DNA from 3 places in the Shewanella sp. BJSY2023SW005 genome. Region 2 is predicted to be linked to each of the others. Evidence: predicted binding sites of a transcription regulator. Region 2 holds the regulator's gene; each other region holds the start of a gene.
The links. Region 2 encodes LexA, which represses DNA repair genes until DNA is damaged. Its sites were predicted from a motif close to TACTGTATNNNNATACAGTA; they were not measured.

Region 1 (7,307 bases), on a different contig from region 2:
CGTCACCATTGACATCGGCAACCAGCGCCTTGCCTTCAAGCCCGATAGCCTTAAGCCCCAAATCCTTGAGCGTGTAATTCACCACACGCTCAATATCCTCACATAGTTGAGTACCGCCGCCATTAGGCTCACACACTGTGTGCTGATAAGTGGAGGGTTTAAAAGCCAATTGGCGGTTTCACTGTTGGCCACCAGCAAGTCACGCTGGCCATCACCATCATAGTCTATGGTTTGGGCATAAGCCGCCTTACCGGCACCGGTCGAGGCCATCGCCTGTTCAATACCCGACTGAATACCACGCTTGTACCAACGCCCGTCCCGTACATAAACGATATCTGATAAACCGTCACCGTCCATATCAAAAAACTTGGCGGTGTCGTTGTTACCGGACGGAATCCTCAACGCCCGTCTGCCGGAAAAGGGCTGATAAGCAGGGCCAGCAGACGCACTCGCCTGTCTGTCCCACTCAAAGGTTATCGGTGTACTGCAGTCGGTTTGGGTTTGACCAATACAGGCTTTAACCTGCTCAAGGTAATCATGCTTATCACTGGAAGTCGCCTTGTGATACGTCAGGTAATAGGTTTTGTCGACTTCGTCATCCAGCCTCACCTCAATCTTTTGCAGTTGCTGCTTTATCGCAACAGAGGTGCCATAGGAATAACCATACTTAGGGTAACTGAGGGGGGTATAGATAAATCTGACCTGATTATAGGGAGCCTCACCATTGCTGTGCCCGGCATAATCGATGCTTTTCAGGTATTGCTCACCAGCGGTGTTTTCATAGTGATAACTAATGTAGTTACCTACGGAGTCCTCAATGGCCTTCAGACTCCAATGATAAATCACATCACTGTTGTTTTGAGATACGGACCGATAACCATCTCCGGATGATGAGGTGCCATTCACATCCAGAAACTGCTTCCCGGAAACCTCATCCACATCGCCATAGAAATAGGTGTCTCCCGATTTGGTTTCAACCTTGAAGGCCGCTGGACCGCCGCCAGGCGCCTGGCCAATCACAGTCACCACAGAGGCATCATCCAGCTCCTTACAGTACTCGGCGCCATTTAGACTATGGGTTCCGGCGGTTAAAACCAGACGAGCACCGTCAAGGCAGTAACTGTCCTTGTTGGTAAGCTCTACACCTTGTAAATAGCCATCCTGTTCAATGGTTTTTGGGCAGCGGCTGATGGCGGAAAGCCCTTGAAGCCCCCACCCCAATCCCATAATGGTTTCTCCGCCACCTGATGAATAACTCAGCTCTACGGCGGGCTTTAACTTGCCTCTGGCTGCGGGAGTATCTATGGGGATGGTATATGTTGCCGCACCTTGCTCACTAACCCGAAAAGAGCCACTTAAAGGGACGCTGGATGAAGCAAATACATTGTTTTGGGTAGCAATAGAGAGCAAAAAAGGGAAATGGGGAGCCCGTACTTCATATAAAACACTCCATGTTTTAATTATTATCAATAGTCCCAAAAAAACGGGTTAAGCCAACTTAAAGCAAACTTTTTGTTATCCAAACAACCTACCACAAAAAACCAAACATTAAAATAATTAACTTTTACATTACCAATCTTCAGGTGTTACTCAGAAAGCTCAAAGAGTTAAGAAGGATACAAACAGAAACACTCACCAAGAAAACGCGAAAATTCAAAGAATATTTCCCATCAAGCAAGTTAAATGCTTCTTATAAAACCATCACCACATCAAATCGATTTAAAACTTATTACAAAGATCTCAAAACGTAACTAAGTAGAGCCCATTCACTCTAATATAGAAATCTATTAAAAATAGATTTTGGTTTTTTAGAATTTGAAATTCGCAGAAATTCAACAGAAAGCTTGTATCGAGCTTATAATTACGTATATACAGTAAGACTTACACTGCGACAGTGGCAAGGTATCGCCAGCTATGCTTGTGAGTCGGAATACGCTGAAAACCTACTATAAAGAGCCCATATGGAACAGAAATGGAGCTTGTTTATCCCCTCGCTGAGTGCAAACCATCAATTGGGGATTAGAAAGCCAGATCCAACTGCTGCAGAGCTTCCTCTGCCGGTGAGTGGCTATCATCCTGGCTGACCAGCCCGGCAGCCACCCCCAGCAGACGGATGCCACGGCCGTTGGCTCTTTGCAATGCCTGGGTCAGCAAGTCATCCAGCAGGCGCACAGATAACTCACTCGAGCGGGTTTCTATGGTGGTCTGTTTAAAGTCACTGAACTTGAGTTTGACCACCAGCTTATGAATTTGCCTGTCTTTGGCTCCGCGCTCCAGACGGCGGGCCAACTCCTGCACCAACGGTGGCATTACCTGACGACACTGAGCCAGGGTATGGATATCCTCTGCCAGCGTGGTTTCTACCCCAACAGACTTGCGCTCTCGGTTGATGGTCAGTTCACGCTCGTCTATCCCCTGAGCCCTTTCATAAAGCAAGGTACCAAACTTTCCAAACCGCTGTTGTAACTTGGCCAGCGGCACCTTTTGCACATCCGCGCAGGTATGCAACCCCATATCGGCCAGCTTCTGGGCGGTGACCTTACCGACGCTGGGGATCTTGATAAGCGGCAGGTTTTTTACAAATTCGGGCAGTGCCTGTGGCGTGACCACATACTGGCCGTTGGGCTTGTTGAGATCCGATGCCACCTTGGCGAGAAACTTGACCGGGGCGATACCTGCCGAGGCAGTCAGGCCGGTTTCCGCCAGGATATCGGCGCGAATAGCCTCGGCAATTAGGGTGGCCGAGCCTTGGTATAGTGAGCTATCGGATACATCCAGGTAGGCTTCATCCAGCGACAGAGGTTCAATCAGTGAGGTATAGCGGGCGAAGATGGCCCGTATCTCTGCCGAGACTTCCTTATAGACAGACATGCGCCCGGGGATCAGCAGCAGATCCGGGCAAAGCTTTAACGCATAGGCCGAGGCCATGGCAGAGCGAACGCCGAATTTACGCGCCTCATAATTGCAGGTGCTTATCACCCCGCGTCTGTCACTGCTGCCGCCGACGGCCAGAGGTCGACCACGATATTCTGGAAAATCACGCATCTCCACCGCGGCAAAATAGCAGTCCATGTCGATATGTATGATCTTTCTCAAGCTTGCTTTCCGGATCTCAAAGGGCTCGGTCGAGCCGGACACAAACAGAGTACTGTATAAAAACACAGTTAACAAGCCAGGATAACGAAAAAGCAGATCAATCGAGAGCAAAAAAGGAGAGCCAAGGCTCTCCTTAATGGATTTAAAGCTCGTCTTAATCGATGCGGAACTGACCTATGTTGCGCCCCAGAGCCGTGGCCAACTGTTGGAATGCCAGCATCTGATGTGACAGCTCTTCGCTGGCGCTCAGGGATTCATCGGAGCGGCCACGAACATTTTCAATGTTGCAGGCCACTTCTTCGGCCACCACAGCCTGCTGGCCTATCGCCGCAGTGATCTCCATGGTTTGCAGCTGGATGGCATCCACTGCCGCGGTTATTTCCGTCAGTGCCTGCTCCACTTCCAGAGTCAGACTTTGGCCCTGGTTGGCCTCCCTGACTCCGGCTTCCATCACCTGTTCGGCTTGTTGTGCCTGTTGCTGCAGAGTCTGGATAATACCCTGAATATTGGTCGTGGAGTCCTGAGTGCGGGATGCCAGGGTGCGCACCTCATCGGCCACAACCGCAAAGCCCCTTCCCTGCTCGCCGGCGCGAGCCGCTTCAATGGCGGCGTTGAGTGCCAGCAGATTGGTTTGCTCGGCAATGGCGCGGATCACACTGAGCACCTCGCCTATCTCCTCTGAGCTGCTTCTGAGCGCCCGAATAACCCCCGCAGCCTGGTTGACCTGTGTGGAAAGTGAGTGCATTCCCTGACTGGCCAGCTGCACCACATCTGCGCCGTTTCTGGACTGCAACAACGCCGTCTCGGAAAACTCGGCGGCTCGTTGGGCGCTGGTCGCCATCTCCTGGCTTGTGTGGGCCATTTCGGTAGCGGCTGTGGCCACTGAGGCAATTTCCTGTTTCTGGGCGCTGACAGAGGCCAGTGCGTTGTCACACACCTCAGCCGCGGCGGCAACACCATTATCCACCCGACCACTGAGTTCACGGGTTTCCAGCAACAGACTCTGCACCTTGGCGGCAAAACGGTTGAATGCCGCGCCGAGACGCCCAAGTTCATCGGCGCGGTTGATTTCAATGCGCCGTGACAAGTCGCCCTCACCCTCGGCGATATCTTCCATGGTGTGCAGCAGGCTATTGAGATTACGCCGAAACGGCAACATCATCAGGAAAACGGTTAACGCCACCAGTAAAATAATCCCCACTGAGACCAGGCTGGTTTGCCAAAGGCTTTGCTTCACCGGTGCCTGAAACACTTCATTGGGCAACATGAACCCCAAATACCAGCGCACTTTGGGATAGTCACCGCGAATGGCAATGTAGCTCACCCGCTGCAACTCTCCCTGATAAGTGACTTCGGCAATACCGGCATCCCGGGTTTGCATTTCACGTTTCAGTTCACTAAAACCCTGATTGTCGCCGCTGAGATTGTCAATAACGGCCGCATCAGAGCCGGCGGGAAACCCCTGGTTAAAACCCGGGAAGTACACCAGCTTTCCCTGCTCCGTCATCAAAAACGCCTGGCCTTCGCCCCGGTATTTGATTGGCGCCAGCAGGTTTTTACCTATGGTATCGATGAGAATATCCATACCGCCTATGCCTATCAGGCGACCATTGGCATCCTTGACTACAGTCTTGACCGTGGCCGAGATTGAGCCGTCATTGGCATCCACGGCCGGGTCACCGACAAACAAACCATTTCTGTCTATCGCTTCCTGCCACCAGGGACGTTTGTTGGTGTAGTAGTCGGGATCGCCATCGTAACGGCCATTGAGATCAAAGTACTCGAAGGTATTGGCCGAGCCGAAGAACACCGACTTGATCTCCTTGTCCTGCTCGGAGAAAAAGTGGAAGTAATCCACCAGCTGTTGATAGCCGGGATCGAGGCTGAGATCCGAGCCACGGCTATGGTATTTGGCAAACCAGTTATTGATGGCAGGGTTAGCAAAGACAGAGTGAATAATCTGCCCCTTGGCGTAGAAGTAATTGCCGATTTCATTGGCCTTGAGGGTGATCAGCGCCGATATGTCCTGATCTATGCGGGCACGGGTATCGTCGCTGCTGCTCTTGACCATCACGGCGGCCACTATAGACAACAACAGCGCCAGGGCACCGACGATAGCCAATACAAGTTGCAAACTGAGAGAACGTCTTATCTGCTCCATTGCGAGTCCTATTTGTTATATTTTTATTTAAGGAAACCAGCAATGTATCAGAATCTGTTAACAATTTTGAATACTAAATGACAAGAAACAATATAATTTTCTATGTAAACAATCCACTGCACCAAACCGAAGCAATTCAGTGCCTTATTGCCCAACTCAAGTGCATTCAAATTCAATTCAGGCTCAATGCAACACCAGATAGCAAAAGAGCCGTAATAGCGGCTCCTGTCGTGACGGCTTTGATACCGTTACAGATACCGTTACATCTTGGACTGGATGTAATTCTGTAACCCAACCTTGTCGATAAGGCCCAGCTGTTTCTCCAGCCAATACATGTGATCGTCTTCGGTTTCTTCCAGCAATAGCTCCAACAACTCCCGGCTCTGATAGTCCTTGAGTTGCTCACACAAGGTGATGGCTTCTCTCAAGTTGGCGGCAACCTTATATTCATATTGCAAGTCGTTGTGCAGCATCTCCTGCACATTCTTGCCTATGGTGAGGGCGTCGCGACTGGCAACATCCGGAGTGCCTTCCAGAAACAGGATCCGTGCAATCAACTTGGCGGCATGCTCTCTTTCATCGTCCGACTCATGCTTGATCCGCTCATAGAGCTCATTTAGCCCCCAGTCTTCATACATATGAGCATGCACAAAGTACTGATCCATTGCCGACAGTTCCCCGGTCAGCAGCTTGTTGAGCACATCTATGACTTGCTGATGGCCTTTCATACCTGTCTCCTTATTCTTTCTCAATCTGTGACTGCAGATAGTTCGCCAGTCCGGTCAGGCTTATCAGCTCAAACTGAGCTTCCAGCCAATCCAGGTGTTCCTCTTCATCTTCCAGCAGATCCTCGAGGATATCGCGACTGACATAATCACGCTCAGTCTCACACAGGGCAATGGCATCTCGCAGCACTGTCAGTTGCTCTTCCAGCATCTGTTTGTCACAGGCCAGCATCTCTTCGCTGTGTTCACCTATGCGTAACTTGTCCAACTGTTGCAAGTTGGGCAGGCCTTCGAGAAACAACACCCGCTCGATAAGCTTGTCGGCGTGCTTCATATCCTGAATCGATTTCTTGTAGGCTTTGTGGTTGAGTCCTTCCAGGCCCCAGTTCTTGAACATGCGGGCATGAAGGAAGTACTGATTGATGGCTGTCAGCTCACAGGTCAACACCTTGTTGAGCTGGGACACCACTTTGGGATGACCTTTCATTATCTCGTCCTTTAGCTTTGATTAAACTTGATCCAAGTCAATGTTTCCAGCCTAGCCCAAAGCGGGACGCATTACAAATTAACCTTTAATTTCACAAACTTACAAAAGATAACCATTATCATTTTAACTAAGGTTAGCAAGCTACTTTTAAGCACAAGTGATTAAAAAAGCTCGATATCATCTTCTATCTGTGGCCCCTGGAGCTTGCCTTCTTCCAACAGTTGCCCATAAAACGCCACTTGGTTGCGACCATTGCCTTTGACAAAATACAGTGCGTTGTCGGCCTGATTGAGCAAGGTTCCGGGCTCAACCCGGGGATCTATCCCCACAATGCCCATAGAGATGCGGATCCCGCCCAACCGCTCCTGCTGCAATTTGGCCAGCCTGTGGGTAAACTCCTGACACAGCTTAAGCAAGGCACTGCGGGTACGCGGCGCCGGCAGGATAACAAACTCATCACCGCCAAAACGAAACATGAGATCCTGAGGGTTAAACACCTGCTTCATCAGCGCCGAAACCTGCAACAGGACTTCATCGCCATAGAGGTGGCCGAAGGTATCGTTGATTTTCTTGAAATAGTCTATATCGAAGATGCAAATCCACAGCTTGAGTTCCTCTTCGGCGTCCATACTCGCCTGTTCCTGCTTGAGTTCACAGGCAATTTCCACCGAACTGTATAACTGTGGCAAAAAGGCTTTGCGGTTCAATAGATTGGTAAGGCTGTCGGTTTCACTCTCCACCACTATGTGGAAATAGTTCTCATAGACTTTGGCAAAACCTCTGAGCAAAACCATATCTTGCTCAGTCAATAAAGGCGCGCTGACCAAGAGCACCTTGG
Region 2 (7,307 bases):
CTTTTTTGACGGCAAAGGCGGGCACCCACCAGGAGTGGATCACATCATCTGAGGTCATCAGGAATCGGACTTTGCGATTGATGGGCAATACCAAAGGCTTGTCGACTTCAAGTAAGTAGTGCTCGCCCTTGGCTTCCTGGCCTTCTATCTGGGATCTCGGCGTTGCCAATATGCTGAAGAAGTCGATGTCTTCGCCGAAATAGCTGTAGTGCCATTTCCATTGCGAGCCGGTGATCTTGACCGTCAGGTCGGCATCACTGGGATCTTCCATGGCAATCAGCGTTTGGGTTGCGGGGATTGCCATCAGGATCAGGATTAAAAAGGGGATAAGCGTCCAGGCAATTTCTACCTTGGTACTTTCATGGAATTGGGACGCGACTGCCCCTTTGGACTTCCTATGGTTGATCATGGCGTAGATCATCACGCCGAATACGACCAAACCTATGGCGCAACAGATATAAAGAATGATCATGTGCAGGTGATACACCTTGCCACTGATCTCAGTTACCCCTTGAGTCATATTCAAGGGCATATCTGCCTGAGCGCCTGGAGACAACAAGCTGACGCACAACAAGGTCAGCAAAACACACAGCCATTGCTTCACAAGACATCTCCTCTGTCAATTGCATTCGCAACTACAAAGAAGAGTCACACAGTAAGTCTTTGCTCTATGCAAACTCTTCAGTTCCCAAAAAAGCAACGATGACTTCAAAGTGCGGCGGCGGTTTCACTTAGCTCTAGGTATACAGGTGGTGACCACTGTTGCACTTACCGCTGAATATACTCAGCATTTCCGGCGACGGCACCACTCGCTATGAATCGAAATGGGGCGGTCAACCTACGACGAATTGCATGGAGATAACACAATCGTTGTTCTTACATTACTTGTAGATTAAATATTGATCAAGATCACGATGTTTTCTAACTATATGAAAAAAAAGCGTCTGTTAATCCAGAGGTGAATTCTGTGTGAGTAGCAGAGCTGCGCGGTTTGCCGCCGATTGACAGGGGAAGGCATTGCACCAAAAAGGCCATCCCAGGGATGGCCTTTAAACACAATCAATGGATGGAGTGGGTAAGTTCGTTGAGGTGGTTATCCACCTCTTTCGCCTGCTGTCCCGTTTCCAACACTATGCCCATGGCTCTGGCGTTACGGGCGACCAGCTGCAATCGGCGGTTATCACGGGCATCCAGGCTGTCTATCCAACTGATCACTGCACTGGAGGTGCCGTTGGTCAGGGCTCTTTCCGTTGCCCACAAGGCTTCTACTTCATCCTTGGTGCGCACCAAGAGTACTCTATCCATTCTGACACCGGCCCTTGCTAAGGTTTCTTTGTAACCTATGCTGGCCGGGGCGTTAATCAAGACTATCCAGCGTCCCTGTTGACTCAATTGCGCCAATTGAGGGCAGAGGCGCAATAATTCCTGACGTCCCTGGCTATGGCTGGCCAAGCTGGAGATGCCGGTATGTTGCCAAGGCTGATTGCCGGCAATACTGGTGTCTGTCCACAGGCCTGGGTGTCTTGGGGCGTTGCCAGTCATTATGCTCATAGCCAGTCTCCATTGCGTATTATCCCTACCGCCAGTCCTTCAATGGTCAATGGCTGGAAAGTCAGGTCGACTTTGATTGGGGAGTAAGCCTCGTTCTCGGCATGTAGATAAACCACATTACCTTTCTTTTCAAAGCGTTTCACAGTTACATCGTCTTCAACCCTGGCCACCACGACTTGACCGTTACGGGCTTCCTGTACCTTGTGAACCGCCAGGAGATCACCTTCGAGAATACCTATGTTCTTCATGCTGTCGCCGCGTACCCGCAGCAGAAAGTCGGCATTGGGGTGGAACATGCCAGGGTCGACCTGGTAATACTGCTCAACGTGTTCCTGTGCCAGTATGGGTTCACCAGCGGCAACCTGACCAATCAAGGGCAAGCCTGTTTCTGACTCCGCTTGTTCATCATGAGGCAGGCGAATACCACGAGAGGTGCCTGGCATGATCTCAATACAGCCTTTCTTGGCCAATGCCTTAAGGTGTTCCTCGGCGGCATTGGCGCTCTTGAAGCCCAGCCGGGTAGCAATTTCGGCCCGGGTTGGCGGCATGCCGGTGTCGGCTATATTGCGTTTAATCAGTTCCAGAATCTGTGCCTGGCGCGGTGTCAGTGGTCTCATGGTGATTCCTGTTTTTTCATACAGTACCTGTCAGTATATACAGTATTTTTATCAGTGCAAGTATTAACCAAAACTGAAACTTTTAGGGAGTGGCTAAGTAAGCCATTCGGTGCTTTGGTTTTAACGGCTTGGCCCATGCAGCATGGGGAGTTCAAGGCATTGGCCAGAGGAACTGCCGGGGCCGGTTCGCACCTTCCCTAGCTAAGGTTCAGGAAATTCTGGTATTCTATTGGGCTATTGATTGTGGCTCAGACACTGAAAAAAACATGTCCAAACAAGATTCATTCTGGTTTAAATCTCTTCGCTGGCTCCAAAGCAAGCTGGTGCATACCACTGTGGTGCCTCAGGATCCTTTCGCCGATTTGAACCTGGATCCGGCCAAGCCGATGGCCTATGTAATGAAGACGGAATCTGTCAGTGATATTACGGCATTGGCGGAAGTCACCCGTAAGTTTGGTTTGCCTTGTCCTTATGAGGCACTCAAGGTTGATGATATTACCGTTCCCCGAGTCGTCTGCCTGGAAGGAGCCAAGCCCCTATTCGGCAAGCGCAAGAGCAACAAGCCATTTCTCAGCTGTTTCACTTCTCTGCTGAACCTGCATCAGGCCAATCCACAACTGGATATTCAATTGGTGCCAGTGAGCCTCTATTGGGGCCGCACTCCGGGTAAGGAAGATGACAGCATGCGTGCCGCCGTATTTGAGCGGGAAAATCCCACTTGGCTGCGCAAGTTTCTGATGATCCTGTTCCTGGGGCGCGACAACTTTGTGCAGTTTTCCAATGCCGTGTCGTTGCGGCTGATGGCCGATGAACATGGGACCGACAAGGCTATTGCCCATAAGTTGTCACGGGTGGCCAGGGTACATTTCCGCCGGCAACGCAAGGTGATGACTGGGCCCGTGCTGCCCAACCGTCAGGCTCTGTTCAATGAGTTGCTGCGCTCGGAAACGCTGAAAAAGGCGATTAAAGAAGAGGCCGCAGCCAAGAAGATCCCCGAGGCCAGAGCCAGGGAGATGGCGGAAGAGTATCTCGATGAGATTGCCGCCCACTATTCCGACAGCCTGGTGCGTATTGCCGAGCGGATCCTCACCTGGTTGTGGAACAAGCTCTACAAGGGGATCAACATCAAGGGCGCCGAGCAGATACGCCAGCTGCACCACGATGGGCATGAGATAGTTTATGTGCCTTGCCACCGCAGTCATATGGATTACCTGCTGCTCTCCTATATTCTCTATTTTCAGGGTATGGTTCCGCCCCATATAGCCGCCGGTATCAACTTGAACTTCTGGCCCGCCGGGCCCATGTTCCGCCGCGGTGGTGCTTTCTTCATCCGCCGCAGCTTCAACGGTAACAAGCTTTATACCGCTGTGTTCCGCGAGTATCTGGATCAGCTGTTTGCCAAAGGCTATTCGGTCGAATACTTCACCGAAGGTGGCCGCTCTCGTACCGGGCGGCTGTTGTCACCCAAGACAGGGATGCTGGCGATGACAGTCAACTCTGTGCTGCGGGGCATTGAACGGCCGGTGACTCTGGTGCCCGTGTACCTGGGCTACGACCATGTCATGGAAGTGGCCACTTACCACAAAGAACTCAGCGGCAAGAAAAAGCAGAAAGAATCTGTTTGGCAGGTGGTTGGCGCCTTGCGTAAGCTGGGCAATTTCGGTCAGGGGTATGTGAACTTTGGTGAGCCTGTGACGCTGCAGAATTTCCTCAGTGAAGCGGCGCCCAACTGGCGCGAAGAAGTGGCGGCCGATCCCGAGCAGAAACCCAGCTGGCTGACTCCGGCGGTTAATACTCTGGCCAATAGGGTGATGACTCATATCAACGATGCCGCCGCAGCCAGCGCCGTGACTCTTACCAGCCTGGTACTCTTGTCATCAGAACAGAATGCGCTGGAGCGAAGCCAGTTGGAACGTCAGTTGGACTTGTATCTGGATCTGCTCAAGGAAGTGCCATATACCCAGTATACTTCTGTCGCTGAGGGCGACGGTAAGCAGTTGCTGCAACAAGGTCTGGAGCTGAATAAGTTCACGGTTCAGGAAGATGAACTGGGCGATATCATCTCAATCGACGAGTCGATCGCGGTAACCATGACTTACTATCGCAACAACATCATTCACCTGTTTATGGTGCCTTCTTTGCTGGCCAGCTGCCTGGTGCGCCTGGAGCAGTGCAGCCGAGCTCAGATGCAGGCGGTGCTTGAGGATTTCTACCCTCTGCTGCAGGCCGAGCTGTTTATGGGTAAGGCCGATGTCAGAGCCTATGCCGATCAGCTGCTGGATCGTTTCATTGCCAAAGGTTTGGTCGCCGAAGAAGCCAATGGTTTCCGGGTGCTGGAAGCCGGCATAAATCCGCTGGCGCTGCTGGCTGAAACTATGAGCGAAACCCTGCAGCGCTACGCCATCATCCTTAATTTGCTGGCCGCTCACCCAGGTATTGAGCGTGGCGATTTGGAGCGCGAAAGCCATAAATTGGCCAGTCGTTTGGGCGCGCTGCATGGGATTACGGCCCCCGAGTTTTACGACAAGAAACTCTACGGCATCTTGAGTATCAAGCTCAAAGAGCTGGGGTATCTCACCAAGGAAGATACCCGCCATGATATAGAACGAACCCGGGATTATGCCAACCAGCTGCTGCGTCCACAGGTCAAGCAAACCATAGTCGACAGCGTCGCCGCCGAACAGGAGGCCTGATGGCCAATCATATGAATGCGGCGCCTGCCAAGGCGTCTTTGCTGGGCGGCGCCATGATCATCGCCGGGACCACAGTCGGTGCTGGCATGTTTTCCCTGCCGGTAGAAGGCGCCGGCATGTGGTTTGGCTACTCTGTGCTTATGCTGCTGGGGGTGTGGTTTTGCATGTTCATGTCCGGGCTGCTGCTGCTGGAAACCAACCTGCATTTTGAACCCGGTGCCAGCTTTGACACCCTCACCAAGGAGACCCTGGGGCAGTTTTGGCGGGTGCTTAACGGCGCTTCGATAACCTTCGTGCTCTATATTCTCACTTATGCCTATATCAGTGGCGGCGGCTCCATAGTCAATCATAGCCTGGAAGGTATGGATATCAGCCTGCCGCAGAGTTTTGCCGCCTTGGTGTTTGCACTGGTGCTGGCGCTGGTTGTGCTTATCAGCACCAAGGCCGTGGATCGGATCACTACCATAATGTTGGGAGGGATGATCATCAGCTTCTTTCTGGCGATAGGCAATCTGTTGATCGGCGTTGATACCAGTAAGCTACTGCTACCTAATGGTGAGAGCAGCTATGGCTCATATCTGTGGGCGGCCATTCCTTTCGGCCTGGCCAGTTTTGGTTATCACGGCAATGTGCCGTCTCTGGTGAAATACTACGGCAAACAGCCGGGCACCATAATCAAGGCGATTTTTGTTGGTACCTTTATCGCCTTGGCTATCTACCTGTGTTGGCTGGTGGCAACCATGGGTAATATTTCCCGCGGTGAATTCGGCGCCATTATTGCCCAGGGCGGCAATATGGGGGTGTTGGTTGGCGCCTTGTCCAAGGTGATGGATAACTCGCTGCTCAACACCATGCTCACCCTGTTTGCCAATCTGGCCGTGGCGTCTTCATTCCTTGGGGTAACCTTGGGCTTGTTTGACTATCTGGCAGATCTGTTTGGTTTTGACGACAGTCGCAGCGGCAGGGTCAAGACCGCCCTGGTGACTTTCCTGCCTCCGACTCTGCTAGGTATGCTGTTTCCAGATGGCTTCCTGGTTGCCATCGGCTTCGCTGCCTTGGCGGCCACGGTTTGGGCTGTAATAGTGCCGGCCTTGATGGCTTGGCGCTCGAGGCAACAGTTTGCCGATAACCCGGGTTTTCGCGTACCGGGTGGTACGCCTTTGATAGCCATAGTGGTGCTGTTTGGGGTGCTGACGGCCGCCTGTCATCTGTTGGCCATGGCCGGCATGTTACCCAAGTATTCCTGAAGTGAGGAGCGGCTCTCTTTTTCAAGGGAATGAGAGAGCCCCACCTTGACAAGACTATAAAAGTCAGTAATTTATACCATCCACGCCGAGTATTTCGTGCGGGTGTAGTTCAATGGTAGAACGGCAGCTTCCCAAGCTGCATACGTGGGTTCGATTCCCATCACCCGCTCCAAAATCGCCCATCCTTCTTGTGATTACCTTTGTTACTTTTTGTATCTTTGTGAGCCTTTTGGCGACTTTACACTTAACTGACGTTTGTCTCATTAAAGTTAACGCAAATCGTTATCATTGGTGTTAGTATCGTGCGCTGATTCATTCAACCAAGGAAATCTCAATCCATGTCCAGATCCAGCTTACCGATAATCTCGGGGCTGACTGTGGCACTGATGTCGGCAAGTGCAGTGAGTGCAGAGGAAGCCGCCGATACCAGTATCGAAAGGATTATCGTGACCACAAAGGCCACCTCCCCATCCACTACCAAGGGTGATTTCAATCTGCTCAAGGCACCGCAGAATATTCAGATATTGTCGAAGAATTTCCTCGACGAGCAGGGCGCCGTGTTACTGCAGGATTCGCTTAAGAACGTTGCCGGGGTGCAACCTGGTGGTTATTACAAGGGATATGACTATTTCCGGATCCGCGGTTTCGATGCTTCGAAAGAGATCTATCTGGATGGTCTCAGGCTGAATGATAACGGCTTGGGGGCCAACGTCGAGCAATCCAACCTGGAAACCCTGGAAGTGATGAAGGGCCCGTCGTCCACCCTCTATGGTTCGGGAGCCATAGCCGGTATGGTGAACCTGGTCACCAAGAGGCCAACCGGTAGCGACTTTGGCAATCTGGATTTACGCCTTGGCAGCAACGACTATCGGGAAGTGAATGCCGATCTCAACCAAGTGTTGAATGAAGAAGGCAATATCTATGGCCGTTTGGGGCTGACCTACCGGGAAGGTGCCAATGAGACGGATTATGTCGATGGCCAGGATAGAGTCTTTATTGCACCATCCGTCACTTTCGAGCTGAGTGACAAAGCCATGTTGACCCTGTTGACCAGCTACACCAAGGACAGCAATCAACCCGGAATGCCACTACCTGCCCAGGGGACAGTGTTGCCATCCGAGCTTGGGCAACTGCCTTCAGAACTCTTCTACGGTAATATCAAAGATCCCGGCACCATAGAGGATGAAACCTACCGAATA
Region 3 (7,307 bases), on a different contig from region 2:
ATCCCTCTGGAGGTGTTCATGGATACGCCGTCTATCAGCACCACCATGGCGCGGCCGCGCATGTTCTGACCAAAGTTGGTCCGGCCCTGGCTGGATACGTCCATGGAGGGAACCAGGGCGGCCAGCATCTCTTTCACGCCTTTGCCGCTGTCTATCTGCTCGCGGATGCTGTTTTCATCGATTAGCCAAACCGTGCTGGAGAGCTCGCTTATCTGGGTAGGGGTACGGTTGGCGCTGACCACCATGCGCTCCATCTGGGTTTCTTCGGCCATGGCGGCTCCCATCAGCAGCAATTGACTGCTGACAGCAGCGGCGACAAGGCTCATCCGAACCATGGATTTGGGCATAACATTCTCCTAAACAACTCAAGGGGTTAAATGAGGCACCAGACAGGGATCCAGCAGGCAAACGCCAGGCTGAGCGTCTTCTTGCCGGGTTGGTATCCCAAGGCTAAAGACAGCACCAAGCCTGGTGCCAACAGCAGGATCAACAGCCGGGCATCCAGCCCAAAACTGGCCAATACCAGCATGATTGCCAGCAAGACCAATCCCTCACACCAAAGCAGTTGGTTACAGCGCAACAACAGCGGGGACGTTTCCATATTATTTGGCCTCCTGAAAGATGTTGCATTTTAATTGCAAACAAGAATGGTTCGCAATTGAATTTACACTGAGTGATGGAAAAGTGAACTTATGGAGGTATGAATATTTCCATAATGAAATCATGGGTATGTGAAGAGATCTTCGAATAGTGCTTTGAAGGGGGGCTGTGGGTGGGACACTTGGTTTTGACTGTCGGAAAAATAAGGGTTTGCTCTTGGCCTGGAAAGTCTCAACCGGGCTTTCATGGTTGATTTCAGCCGCTGATAGGGCATAGATTACGGCAAGGTAGAAAGGGAAATACTGAGAAAGGTTGTATTCAACACTATGGACAAGTTACTGGAAAATCTGTTTTCAAAGCGCGCTGATGAGCTGGATGCCTTGCTGGATAAAAGGGATGAAGCGGCATTTGATAATGCTTGGGTGCATTTAAATCAGCAAGTAGGCGAGGTTGATGCTCACTTGGATAACAGCTTGGATAACAAATTTGATAGCAAAGCGTTGTTTATAAAATTGTCCGAAGCGACCAATTGCCACGAGATATGCTGTTATATCACAGATGACCTGGAGCTGATTGAGAAAGCTCGGACCATGGGCTTGGAGTCAAGGTTTCTGGATTATTTAAAGCAAAGCTATCGGCAAGGTCAGGTGCCTTGCGAATGGTTAGGCTAAAAAACAGACTCGCTCTTTCGTATCGGCGGCGTTGCCGGCTTGAGCAGATTTCAGGAGACTTGTTTGATGAAAGTGAAACGAATCGTAGCCAATGTGGCTGCTGCCGACCTGGACGCAGGTCAAGTATTTTATGAATCGATTTTTGGTCTTGAGCTGGTTATGGACCATGGCTGGATTAAAACCCTTGGCTCAGCTGAAGAGATGAAAATTCAAATCAGTTTGGCGACCGAAGGCGGCTCAGGGACGCCGGTGCCAGATCTATCTATTGAGGTGGACAATCTTGATTTGGTGCTTCATCGGCTGAGAGCGCAAAACATAGAGATTGAATACGGGCCAATCTCAGAGCCTTGGGGTGTACGCCGCTTTTATATCAGAGATCCATTTGGGAAATTGCTCAATGTACTTCAACATGATCCGGATATACTCCAGAGCTAACTTCAAATTGAATAGTGGATGATTTTACTTAAATAACCCATTGATTTCACTATGGCCACCCCAGGTGAATTGCTTTTACCCCGGGGCTGAGCGTCGGGACAATAAGGAATTAAGCAGATGCAGTTACCCATAGAGTATTACTGGTTGAAAGCGCATAAATTTGCAGGACTCATGCCTTGGTGGTTTATCGATGAACCCGGCGGACCCGGGCTGAGAATGGAATACCAAAAAGAAACCGGGGAGGACTTCTATCCCATCGCCAGGCGGCAAGATAATGACAGCGTGGCCGGGTTTAAAGTGATTGACGGCGAAATACAAAAAGAGCTGGTCTCTGTCCATTTAACCTGGACAGGAAAGCGCGAACAGCAAGGTTTTCCGGCCATGGCCGTGTACAAGGATATTTTTTCCTGGTTGTCAGAAGAAGTCCTTCCCGAAACGGCTGACTGGGTAAGTGAAGAATTCCTGGCGGAGCTTGAGGAGGAAAATAGATAGCTGCGCTGTGTTTAGTTGCTTTGTTTAGTTGCCTTGTTCAATCGCCTTGTTCTATCAACTTTGCCCAATCAAGCTTAGTTAATCATGCCATTACCCACAGAGGGTTTGCAGCCGACAGATGACTTGGCTAGAATTACTGTAATTTTATCCAGTAATACTGTTCAGTGACAACCAAAGGACGCAGTGGATGATCCTCTATATCGCCGAAAAGCCCAGCCTTGGGCGCGCCATCGCCGAGGTGCTCCCAAAACCCCATCGCAAACATGAGGGCTATATCGAGCTTGGCAACGGAGATTGTGTTTCCTGGTGTATAGGTCATCTGCTGGAGCAAGCTGAGCCGGATGCTTACGATCCCGCCTACAAGTCCTGGCAGTTGGAACATCTGCCTATTGTCCCGTCCGATTGGCAGATTAAACCCAAAGCCAGCAGTCGCGGCCAACTCAGTGTCTTGCGTAAATTGGTCAAGCAGGCCAGTGAGTTGGTCAATGCCGGCGATCCGGACCGGGAAGGGCAGTTGTTGGTGGATGAAGTGATTGCCCATCTTGGGGTCAAGGGCGATAAGTTGGCAGCAGTTAAACGCTTGTTGATAAGCGATCTCAACCCGCAGGCGGTCAAACGCGCCCTGGGGCAGATGCGCAGCAACCGCGAGTTTGTGCCATTGTCGACTTCGGCACTGGCGCGTAGCCGAGCCGATTGGCTCTACGGCATGAATATGACCCGTGCCTATACCCTGCAGGGGCGCAAGGTGGGCTATCAGGGGGTGCTGTCGGTCGGTCGGGTGCAAACCCCTGTGCTTGGTTTGGTTGTCCGGCGCGATCAGGAAATCGCTGCCTTTGTGCCCAAACCTTTTTATGAAGTACTTGCCCATCTTAGCACCCAAGAGGGGAGCTGTTTCAGCGCCCGCTGGCAGCCCAGTGAGGCCTGTCAACCTTGGATGGATGAGGATGGGCGGGTGCTCTCCCGCGGTTTGGCGATGAATGTGGTCGGCAGGATCACCGGCCAACCCGGCCGGGTAGATGAGCTGGAGCGTAAGCAAAGACACCAGGCACCGCCTTTGCTCTATAGTCTGTCTGCGCTGCAGATTGATTGCGCCAAACGCTTCGGTATGAGCGCCAAAGAGGTGCTGGATACGGTGCAGTCCCTGTACGAACGGCATAAATTGATAACCTATCCGCGCTCCGATAGCCGTCACCTGCCCAAGGCGCAGTTACAGCTGGCCCCGACAGTCTTGAATGCCATTACCCAAGGGGCGGCAGAACTGCTGCAAGGCTGTGAAGCGCCCAATCCCGCCCTTAAGTCCAAGGCCTGGAATGATGCCAAGGTGGACGCCCATCACGCGATAGTGCCTACGGAAAAGACGGCTAACCTCGGTGTGTTATCACAGCGTGAGCGTCAGGTGTATTTGCAGATCGCCCGTCAGTATTTGGCGCAGTTTTACCCTAATTATGAGTACCTTGAACCCCGCGCCGTGATAGACATTGCTGGAGGTTGCTTCGTGGCCAAGGCCAAACAGCCATTGAAACAGGGTTGGAAGCAATTGTTTGGCAAACAAAAAGCCGACGATGAAGCGGAAGATATTCAAACCAGCTTACCTGAGTTGACTCAAGGGCAGATACTGGATTGCCTTAAGGGTGAACTAGTGGAAAAGATGACCCAGGCCCCCAAGCATTTTACCGATGCCACACTGCTGGCGGCGATGACAGGAATAAGCCGCTATGTGAAAGACCCAGAGATCCGCAAAATCCTAAAGGAAACCGATGGTCTGGGCACAGAAGCGACCCGCGCCGGGATCATTGAACTCTTGTTTAAACGTGGCTTTTTGAAACGTCAGGGCAAGAGTATTTTGGCTACCGAGGCTGGCAGCGGGCTTATTCAAAGCCTGCCTGAAGTGGCCACCACGCCGGATATGACGGCGCTGTGGGAAAGTAGCCTGGATGCGATTTGTCGCCGTGAACTTAAATATCAGGCCTTTATGCAGCCCTTGACGGCTAAACTGGGCGAGCTTATTGAGCAGGCCAAGGCACAATTGCCTACGGCCTTGAGTGGCGTGAAAAGTACAGGCTTCAAAGGACGTAAACGTCGCAGTGGCGCTTATGCCGGCAAGGCCGGAGCCCCCAAGGGCACAAGCACCAAAAAGAGCACTGGCGTTAAGACCGGCACCGGCAAGCGCAGCTATCGCTCAGCGACCAAGAGCAAAACCAAAGCCCAGTCCGCAACGTCCTGAGAATTTGGGGTTATTTCAAGCGTCGGTATTGGTTGGACAGGGCATGGTACTCGTATCCCAGCGCACTGAGCTTATGTTCGAGCTGAGCAGGTGACAGGTCAAGCTCGTAATAAAGTGCATCTCTGTCCGGGCAGTGCAGTCTCAGTTTCTCATTGACTATGCCCAGCAGTATTTCGGCGGGCAGATGTTGCAGGCTTTCCATATTCCCTCCAGGCGTCAGCGGTTGACTGTTTCATAATGCAATAGAGTTGGCTTGGGTTGCAAATCTTGCCTGAATATATTTAAAGTTTCATAAAATCAATATCTTAATAAAGCAATTTCATTTTCTATTCTCGGCGGTTTTGCCTTTGTTTTATCACCCCTTTTTATCAACTCTTGTTACATCAAGCATTCGTGATGATTCGAACCGAGTCAGCTTTAACCGTATAAAAATCAAACCGTTATTCTTTCCTGTGTGGCAGTAAACTCTGCTCTTGCCGATACGCATGCATCTCTTTTGCTGCATAAACTGCTCGCTTGTTACAACGATATTTAATTCTTCTCACGGCATTTAACGCCCGCCAACCACGATATTTCACGATTTGTCGATCCAGCTCAGGAAACCAGGGGTTGGGATTGGCTTTTTAACAGCTGGCACGCAAACTGCAGCCCTCGAGTAACACATAGAAATATGTCTAATAAATCAGCGTATTAAACGCGTTTTACTTATAAAAGGGTAATGAATATGAACAAGAAGATCCTGGCACTTATGATCCCGGCTATGCTGGCGAGTGGCGCTTCTCAGGCTGTGGAACTGTATAACGATCAGACCAACAGTGTGAACATGATAGGTTGGTTGGGTTTTGCCGCCTTCAATGATGGTCATGAAACCTCTGTTATTGATAACTTCTCTCGCGTAGGTTTCCGTTTTGATCGTCAGGAGCGTAACGGCTGGCGCGCCTTTGCCCACACAGAGTGGGGCATCAACATGGTGACCAGCGATGACGGTCTGATCTACACCCAAGGCCAGGGCGGCGGTCAGATGCGTGCCGAGAAGAACAGTGACTTCTTGTTCAACCGCTTGGGTTATGTGGGTATGGCTCACGATAAGTGGGGTACTATGACTTTCGGTAAGCAGTGGGGTGCATACTATGATGTGGCTTACACTACCGACGTGCTCAATGCCTTCACAGGTTGGTCTGTAGGTGCCTACACCTTTGGTGACGGTGGCCTGACCGGGGCCGGTCGTGCCGATGCTGCCTTCCAGTATCGCAATACCTTCTTCGGCAAGCTGCATATCGCCCTGCAGTATGCTTCCAAGCAAAATGACGACGTTGCCCTGTTTGACGAAAACGGCGTCGCTCTGAACGATGGCTCTGAGCTGAGCTTTGACTCCAGCTATGGTGCCAGCGTGACTTACTATGTGACCGATAAGTTCAAGGTTCTGGCCGGTTTCAACCGTGGCGACTTTGAAGGCAACCTGGCCGGTGTTGCCGTTGATGATACCAACCAGATCGTCGGTATCGGTGCCCAGTACGGCAGCTTCTACCAGTATGCTCCAGGCCGTGACGCCGATGGTCTGTACGTGGGCTTCAACGCTCACAAGAGCAAGCAAAACGAACTGGTTGGCGGCAGCCTGTACGACTCCACCGGCGGTGAATTCATCCTTGCTTACCAGTATGACAACGGCTTTGTTCCTTCTCTGTTGCTGAGCTATCAGGATCTGGACACAGATGCCAACACCGCCATCCAAGGCGATTGGACCCGCCAGTTTGCGGTTCTGGGTCTGCACTACCGTTACAGCCGTGACACTGTGATGTATGCCGAAGCCAAGATTGACTTCAGCAGCATGGATGACAAGTCCTGGGAAGATCTGCAGGACAACAACTATGCGGTAGGTATCCGTTACTTCTTCTAAGGGGCTCCCTGTATTTCCCTGCACAGGCCACCTTAGGGTGGCCTTTTTTTAATTTATTCACGAGCTTATCCATTGCATTGGGCAAGGGAAACTAGATGCCATCACGGACATGAGTCCAGGGTGCTGAAGGAGACTCTGATTGAACAAGGAAAAGATGAAACTCAATAGTAAAATAGTCGGGTTGGCCGTTACCTTGCTTGGCGGTTTTGGCACGACTGATGCCGGCGCATCGACTCAAATAGAAGCCGGATATCTGGGGTTTACGAGTGCCACCCGTGACGATAATCCCGGGGCTTTCAACCAAAGCTTTGCCGCGCTCAGTCATTTCAGTCGTGACGAGCGCAACACTTTTTATCAGATGCTCAAGGTGGAAAACCCCGGTAAATGGGTGGCGGATAAACGGGTCGCCTTCAAGTCATTGACGGTTTGGCATTATCGGCTCAACGAAGAGCGTACCGCCCTGTGGCTGCAAAACTTTCTCGGCACCCATAAGCATCTGACCGAGGATAATTTTTATCTCGGCTTGAAGCAGCATTTTGACTGCGGCGCGCTGCGTTTCAACCTGGGATTGGCGGGGCATTATACTGTGAGTCAGTCCAATCTGACCGATAAAGATTACTCAGGGTTATCCGGCGTGGTGCTCAATGGCAACAGTTATTACGATTTGCCAGTGCTCCCCAAGGGCTGGAAATTAAACCTGGATTATACTGCGGCTTTTGGGCGTGACCGCGAGCATGCGGCTGTCTTTGGTTATGACGACGATTATGGTCATCAATTGTTTGCCGCTGTTTCCGGCCCATTGGCACAAGACTTGAGTCTCAAGCTGCAACTGACGCACTACAAGAGTTGGGGCACTGCTCCCAACGATGGCCTGGAGTACAGCTTCTCGCTTCGCTACGCTTTTTAACGCCACTGCTATATGCGCTTTCAAGCCCGTCGATGAGACAAGATGCAACAGCCAGACCCGGCAGCAAGGTGCAATAAAAAG

Region 1: a site for LexA is predicted at 3,147-3,166, ahead of dinB (DNA polymerase IV). Genes of this name have one in related genera too.
Region 3: a site for LexA is predicted at 2,333-2,352, ahead of ACMHXI_RS10200 (DNA topoisomerase III). Genes of this name have one in related genera too.

The regions. Positions count from the first base shown of each region.
Region 1 covers NZ_JBKORJ010000055.1:49,266-56,572, reverse strand. The annotation lists gene ACMHXI_RS17840 (FG-GAP repeat domain-containing protein) at 1-85, opposite strand, end outside; gene ACMHXI_RS17835 (SpvB/TcaC N-terminal domain-containing protein) at 79-1,305, opposite strand; gene ACMHXI_RS17830 (hypothetical protein) at 1,304-1,492, shown strand; gene dinB (DNA polymerase IV) at 2,020-3,096, opposite strand; gene ACMHXI_RS17820 (methyl-accepting chemotaxis protein) at 3,251-5,257, opposite strand; gene bfr (bacterioferritin) at 5,518-5,985, opposite strand; gene bfr (bacterioferritin) at 5,996-6,469, opposite strand; gene ACMHXI_RS17805 (GGDEF domain-containing protein) at 6,631-7,307, opposite strand, start outside.
Region 2 covers NZ_JBKORJ010000024.1:32,001-39,307, reverse strand. The annotation lists partial or broken gene coxB (cytochrome c oxidase subunit II) at 1-604, opposite strand, end outside; gene ACMHXI_RS06810 (cell division inhibitor SulA) at 1,060-1,551, opposite strand; gene lexA (transcriptional repressor LexA) at 1,548-2,168, opposite strand; gene plsB (glycerol-3-phosphate 1-O-acyltransferase PlsB) at 2,435-4,861, shown strand; gene mtr (tryptophan permease) at 4,861-6,108, shown strand; tRNA gene ACMHXI_RS06790 (tRNA-Gly) at 6,207-6,280, shown strand; gene ACMHXI_RS06785 (TonB-dependent siderophore receptor) at 6,447-7,307, shown strand, end outside.
Region 3 covers NZ_JBKORJ010000030.1:170,335-177,641, reverse strand. The annotation lists gene ACMHXI_RS10225 (TonB-dependent receptor) at 1-347, opposite strand, end outside; gene ACMHXI_RS10220 (hypothetical protein) at 374-601, opposite strand; gene ACMHXI_RS10215 (hypothetical protein) at 927-1,271, shown strand; gene ACMHXI_RS10210 (VOC family protein) at 1,338-1,706, shown strand; gene ACMHXI_RS10205 (hypothetical protein) at 1,824-2,198, shown strand; gene ACMHXI_RS10200 (DNA topoisomerase III) at 2,386-4,422, shown strand; gene ACMHXI_RS10195 (DUF4250 domain-containing protein) at 4,433-4,624, opposite strand; gene ACMHXI_RS10190 (porin) at 5,147-6,319, shown strand; gene ACMHXI_RS10185 (hypothetical protein) at 6,459-7,226, shown strand.